DNA from 2 places in the Alteromonas sp. B31-7 genome. Region 2 is predicted to be linked to the other one. Evidence: predicted binding sites of a transcription regulator. Region 2 holds the regulator's gene; the other holds the start of a gene.
The links. Region 2 encodes FliA, which starts transcription of late flagellar genes. Its sites were predicted from a motif close to CTAAAGNTNNNNNNNNNNNNGCCGATA; they were not measured.
Positions count from the first base shown of each region.

Region 1: IUA53_RS16530 (HAMP domain-containing methyl-accepting chemotaxis protein) is a predicted target of FliA. The motif match lies at 1,775-1,801, and genes of this name have one in related genera.

Region 1 covers NZ_CP065233.1:3,777,218-3,780,668, reverse strand. Annotated here, with positions in the region: gene IUA53_RS16530 (HAMP domain-containing methyl-accepting chemotaxis protein) at 1-1,641, opposite strand, end outside; gene IUA53_RS16525 (symmetrical bis(5'-nucleosyl)-tetraphosphatase) at 1,848-2,663, opposite strand; gene apaG (Co2+/Mg2+ efflux protein ApaG) at 2,675-3,049, opposite strand; gene rsmA (16S rRNA (adenine(1518)-N(6)/adenine(1519)-N(6))-dimethyltransferase RsmA) at 3,052-3,451, opposite strand, start outside.
Region 2 covers NZ_CP065233.1:3,400,017-3,403,467, reverse strand. Annotated here, with positions in the region: gene flhF (flagellar biosynthesis protein FlhF) at 1-358, shown strand, start outside; gene IUA53_RS14770 (MinD/ParA family ATP-binding protein) at 355-1,221, shown strand; gene IUA53_RS14765 (RNA polymerase sigma factor FliA) at 1,218-1,949, shown strand; gene cheY (chemotaxis response regulator CheY) at 1,986-2,369, shown strand; gene IUA53_RS14755 (protein phosphatase CheZ) at 2,404-3,159, shown strand; gene IUA53_RS14750 (chemotaxis protein CheA) at 3,172-3,451, shown strand, end outside.

The DNA.
Region 1 (3,451 bases), 380 kb from region 2:
TCTCACTTCATCGGCAACTACCGCGAAGCCTCGGCCTTGTTCGCCAGCGCGTGCAGCCTCAATGGCAGCATTAAGGGCTAACAGGTTGGTTTGGTCGGCAACGCCGCGAATAACATCAAGAATGCCACCAATGCTTGCACTGTCTTGATGTAACTTATTAATAACGTCAGCGGCGTCTTGTACGTCTTTAGCCAAAATCTCGATGGTGTTTTTATTTTCCAACGATATTTGACGCACATTTTCTGCTTCGGCATCAGCGTGACGAATTTGACTTAGGGTATCCTCAGCGTTTTGTACCACCAGCTGCGATGTTGAGTGCATTTCAGTGGTTGCTGTGGCCACTTGTCCAATTTGAGATTTCTGATCTTGGATGGAGTGGGTGGTTTGTGCGGTCACCGCAGACGTTTGTTCTGAAGCGGCTGCAAGCTGTTCTGCACGTACGTTAATCGCAGATATGAGTGATTTCAGGCTGTCGATTAGGTTATTACAGTTGCGCGCTAGCAAACCAAATTCGTCTTGAGCCGAGTCGTCAAGGCGATGGGTTAAGTCGCCTGATGCCGCTACCGTTAGTAATTCGTTTACGCGATAAAGTGGACGGGTAATCGCGCGAACGGTGACATAGCCAATACCTGCGGCCACCGCAATAGAAAGCAGTACCACAACAATAACAAAGGTATTGCCGGTTGTGATGGCTGAATTAACCTGATCTTCAATGTCCGACGCTTTACTGTCCGCAAGGGTTAACAATTTACCTAATGCAACGACACCATCAGAGATATTCTTATCTGACGCATTCAGCGCTTGTTCGGCTTGGTTGCGGCGCTCTAAACGGTTCACGTGAAGCTGCACAACACCATCACTTGCGGTAATGGCGTTTAAAGCATCGTTAACCAATTCATTGATTTCGTCTAGGGTACCTGAGTCGTCGCGGCCGCCGGCGGTTTGTACCATGTCGCTTAGCAGGGTTGCCACTTTGTCTACCACTAAGCTTACTTCGTTACCCAACGTTTGCGAGCGAACTAGGGTCTCTGTTTTAACGTATTCATACGATACCGTTAAAAGGGAAAGCAAAGACGTTTCTAACTGGCCACCAATTGAGGCTGCCCGTTGTAAATTTGCGTTTGATTGCACCGCATCAAGGTCTGAAAAATCGAGCAAGTAGGTAGAGGCATCATCGGCGTTATCTTCTGCATCACCTAGACGGTCGTCAATCTCGTTACTCAAATCCATATACTTGCGATGATTCACGTACATGTTTTCGACATTTTTTACATAGGCATCGTAAGCATCCCTAACACTATTTAGGGTTTTTCTTAATTCGGGCTCGTCCGCTACTGCTGAGGCAAGTTTTTTGTACTCTTGCTCAAAGTCGTTTTGGCTTCTATCAAACGCGCTGCGCTTTTCTTCCAGGCCACTTAAATTTTCTTCAATATACGACTCAAAGGTGAGTCTTCCCATATTGAGAAAGCTGGCTTTCAGGGCATTACTGCCGGCAACGGTGGGTAAGGCAACGTCATTAACTTCTTCGGTTGCTGACCCAATCGAATTGAGGTTGTATAGTGACACTACACTAATAACAATCAGTAACAAGCTGATTGCAACAAATCCCCCGATTACGCGAGTGGCTACTGTAATCTTCATCGGAACTCCTGGACTGATGCTTTTTATTTTTATACGGGACGATATTACCCCGCAATAGACACGAAATACACTCTTAAACCTGTTTTGTTTTATACTTAAGGATAAAAAAGGTATTTTTGCCGAATGTATAAGGTATCGGCAGCCGCGCTTAATTGCTGAAGTAGATAATACGAGCCTAGACGTTTTTAGTGGTAATACCAGTAAGTTTACGCGTCAACGGATATTAATTGGTTTGTCTCAATGTGTAGCATCGTGAGTGAATTGCCCCAGACATACCCCGTATCTAAACCAACAAACTGTGGATGGTTAGTGTCTCCGGCTAGGGCTGCCCAATGGCCAAATACCAAGGTTTCATCTGCGCGAATAAAGGGGTTGGGAAAAGTAAACCAAGGCGCAAGGGATGCTGGAGATTGAGAGGGGTGGGTTTTTGTTTCAAACTCCAAATGCATCGTTTTATTTAAGTACCTCATACGCGTACAGGCATTTATGATAAAGCGTAATCGCTTTGTACCTGACAGCGTGTCTTCCCACACTCTCGGCGTATTTCCATACATAATTTCAAGTAAGTCTGCATAGCAAGCAGATTGTAAGTGCTGACTCACCTCTTCGCTTAACATCAATAGCTTTTCTGTCGACCAAGCAGGATAAAGCCCCGCATGCACAAGGGTATGCTGCTTACCCACTTGTGTAGCAAGAGGGAACTGGCGTAGCCAATCGAGTAATTCTGGTAAGTCTGGGGCGGCCAGAAGAGGGGCGAGCTTATCGTCTTTTTTGGGCTTTTTAATGCCGTTGGCTACTGCCAGCAGATGAAGATCATGATTACCCAATACACTGTGAAAACGTGGGCCAAGTGAACGTAAAAACCGCAAGGTAGATAAAGAGTCTTCACCTCGAGCCACTAAATCACCTACGCCGTGAAGGGTGTCTTGTTCAGGGTTAAAGCTGACTTTATCGAGAAGGCGTTGCAACCCCTCATAGCAGCCTTGAATATCGCCAATGATAAAGTTTCTTTCTACTGACATAGCCTGCTCAATTAATGAAGAATGTTTTGTACAGCCAGCCTGAAGACGTCGATGGGAACACGAAAGCGGCCGCCATTGCTTTGTTCCATTTCATAGTAGCCCTGCATATTTCCAACTGGCGTATCTATTACCGCGCCGCTGGTATAATCAAAGCTTTCACCTGGTTCTATAATAGGCTGCTTCCCTATAACGCCTGCACCTTGTACTTCGCTAGATTTTCCGTTTGCATCTGTTATACGCCAATAACGGCTAATAAGTTGTACCGTCTCATTACTATTGTTAATAATGGTAATGTGATAGGCAAACGCGAATTGCGTAGAGTCTGATGGTAGATGTTCAGGGAGGTGACGGGTTTTCACCCGTACCTCAATGTTATCAGCAATCATTTTCAACCTTGTTGATTGTCGCTCTGTTCCAATGCGGTTACCGCATTGGCGAGGGTGGCGAAATCTTTCAATGAAAGTACTTCGGCGCGACAGGTAGGATCGATACCTAGTTCAGATATTTGCGCTTCAGTTAAACAATCTTTCAATGAATTACGAATCGTTTTGCGGCGTTGATTAAACGCTTGGGCACAAACTCGTTCCAAGGTATTCAGCGAGTTAACTTCCACCGGAGGAGTGGCATGCGGCACAAGTTTAACCACCGCAGAGTCTACTTTTGGGGGCGGCTTAAACGCGCCAGGTGGTACGTTTAAAACGGGGATCACATGACAGTAGTACTGCGTCATCACCGACAATCTACCGTAGTTTTTCGTACCCGGCCCTGCCGCTAGCCTGTTAACCACT
Region 2 (3,451 bases):
TAAGCAAATTCAGCAATTTGAAAACGGTCAAATGCAGCCGGTGAAAAAATACTTAGTGGCGCAAGCGAATACGCAATACCCTGCTTTACAGCGTATTATTGAAGCGTACGATGGCATTGAGTTAAATGGGTGTATCTTCACGAAGCTAGATGAGTGCTACTCTTTAGGGGAAGTGCTTAGTGCTGCGGTAGAGTATCAGCTTCCAGTAAGCTATGTTACCGATGGACAGAAAGTACCAGAAGATATTAAGGTTGCTGAAGCAAAATCTTTAGTATCTGCTGCGGCAAAGCTTTATAAAAAGTATGGTTTGAATCATACTAGTAGCAATAATGTGATCAGAACAGCACGAGCAGTATGATTGACGATCAAGCGAGTAGCTTACGAAAAATGAAGCAATCACGGTTAATCAAGGTTATCGCAGTCACCGGTGGTAAAGGTGGCGTCGGTAAAACAAATATAACGCTTAACACCGCTATTGCGATGGCAAAGCAAGGAAAGCGTGTCATGGTATTGGATGCAGACTTAGGTTTGGCCAATGTTGATGTCATGCTTGGGCTTAGGGTAGAAAAGAACTTATCCCATGTGCTGTCTGGCGAATGCACCTTAGATGAGGTGTTAGTCACTGGACCACACGGCATAAAGATTGCGCCAGCCACTTCAGGTACGCAGTCTATGGCTGAGTTGTCTCCTACTGAACATGCCGGGTTAATCCGCGCGTTCAGTGAGTTACGCTCGCAAATTGATGTGCTTATTGTCGATACCGCCGCCGGTATTTCAGATATGGTGCTCAGCTTTTCAAAAGCCTCACAAGACATCATGGTGGTAGTTTGTGATGAACCAACATCACTGACCGACGCTTACGCGCTGATAAAAATACTCAACAGAGAGCACGGTGTGTTTCGCTTTAAAATTGTGGCAAACATGGTGCGTGACGTGCGCGAAGGGCAAGAGTTATTTAGTAAGTTATCAAAAGTAACCGGGCGCTTTCTTGATGTTGCCTTAGAATTAGTGGCGACAGTTCCCTTTGATGAGAACATCCGTAAAGCGGTGAGAAAGCAAACTTCTATTGTAGATGCGTACCCAAGCTCGCCCGCAGCGGTAGCGATTGGTCAGTTGGCGAATAAAGCATTGTCATGGCCTATTCCCGCGCAACCAGGTGGCCATTTAGAGTTCTTTATAGAGCAGTTGGTGTCGGATAAAGCAGTAGGAAATCAGCGTTGAATAGCAAGGCAGCCGCTTATCAACAACAAACAGATAGGTCGCAACTCGTAGAGCGTCACGCTCCACTAGTAAAACGAATAGCCCATCACTTGATGGCCCGGCTCCCTGCCAGCGTGTTGGTAGATGATCTTATCCAGTCGGGAATGATTGGCTTATTAGAAGCAGCACGAAATTTCGATGGCTCGAAAGGCGCAAGTTTTGAGACATTTGCCGGTATTCGTATTCGCGGCGCCATGCTAGATGAAATACGCAAGGGTGATTGGACACCACGTTCGGTACATAAAAATGGTCGTGCCATCACCGAGGCCATTTCATTAGTCGAAAGTGAAACAGGCAGAGACGCGCGGGATGTAGATATTGCTGCTAAGCTAAATGTCAGCATGCAAGACTATCATCAAATGCTGAATGAAGTGAATGCAGGCAAGTTGGTAGGCATTGAGGATTTAGGTGTTTCGGAAGATGTGATTTCTACCGAGCAAAATCGTGGTTCCGACGCGCCCCTAGAGGATTTGATGCAAGGTGCGTTTCAAAAAGCGTTAGCGCATGCGATTACTACCTTGCCAGAGCGAGAAGCGATAGTGCTGTCTTTATACTATGATGAAGAACTGAACCTCAGAGAAATAGGTGAAGTTCTTGATGTGAGTGAGTCAAGAGTCAGTCAAATTCACAGTCAGGCCATGTTAAAACTCAAATCACGAATGAAGTCGTGGCAAGCTGACGAAGAATAGATATTAATAACAATTAACCCCTCAGCGGAGGCTATTTTGGATAAAAGTATGAAAATTCTTGTGGTTGATGATTTTTCTACCATGAGACGTATCATAAAAAACCTGCTTAAAGATTTGGGTTTCTCCAATATCCAGGAAGCGGATGACGGCAGTACCGCCTTACCTATGCTACAGCAAGGCGATTTCGATTTTGTAGTAACCGATTGGAACATGCCAGGCATGCAAGGCATCGATCTGTTACGCGCAATTCGCGCTGACGATAAGCTTAAGCATTTGCCTGTGTTAATGGTAACAGCAGAAGCGAAAAAAGAGCAGATTGTTGCGGCAGCGCAAGCCGGTGTAAACGGTTACGTTGTTAAGCCATTCACTGCTGCTACGTTAAAAGAGAAGCTCGATAAAATTTTCGAACGTTTAGGTTGATCCAGACGCTCACCAGAGATATGAGGTTTACTGGATGTCAACACAAGTAAATGTTCCTATTACCCTTGAAGAAGCCAAACAATTGGTTGCCTATTTGGAAGAGGGTGATTCTGCTTCAGCTAATGCCATCTTAGAAGCGGCGTCAATGAAAGAGTCTATTGAGCTCTTCGCCGAGGTTGGAAAATTGACGCGCCAACTTCACGACGCGTTAAACAACTTCCAAATTGATGATCGCATCAAAAACTTGGCCAATGATGATATTCCCGATGCGCAATCGCGTCTTACCTATGTCATTGAAGAAACAGAAAAAGCCGCAAATACCACTATGGATGCCGTTGAGGCCAGCATGCCAATTGCTGAACTATTAAGTTCACGCATAAGCAGCGTGATGCCAGAGTGGAAAAAACTAATGAGCCGTCAAATTGAACTAGGCGAATTCAAAGCTTTATGTGCAGATTTAGACGAATTGTTGGAAGACGGCGCTGAACAATCAGCTAAACTTACACAGTTACTGACCGAAGTGTTAATGGCACAAGGTTATCAGGACCTGACCGGGCAAGTGATTCGCCGGGTTATAGATTTGGTTAAGGAAGTTGAAGATAGCTTAGTAAACATGCTTACTATGTTTGGTGAGCCTGAGACATCTGAACAGACGAAAACACCGGTCGAAACGGTCAAGAAGATCGATGGTGTAGAGGCGGAAGGCCCCATTATCGATGCCGACACGCGAGATGACGTTGTGTCTGGCCAAGATGATGTTGATGACCTTTTGTCTAGCTTAGGTTTTTAGGGGAGCGGGCGCATGTCGTTTGATGTTGACGAGGATATATTACAGGACTTTCTGGTTGAGGCCGGGGAGATACTTGAACAATTACAAGAACAGCTCGTTGATCTTGAAAACAATCCAGAGGATGCAGATTTATTAAATGCAATCTTTCGGGGTTACCATACTGTCAAAGGTGGAGCAGGATTTTTATCACTCACTGAGTTGGTTGAAATTTGCCACGGCGCAGAAAATGTTTTTGACGTCATGCGCAACGGTCAAAGAACCTTAACACCAGAGCTTATGGACATCATATTAC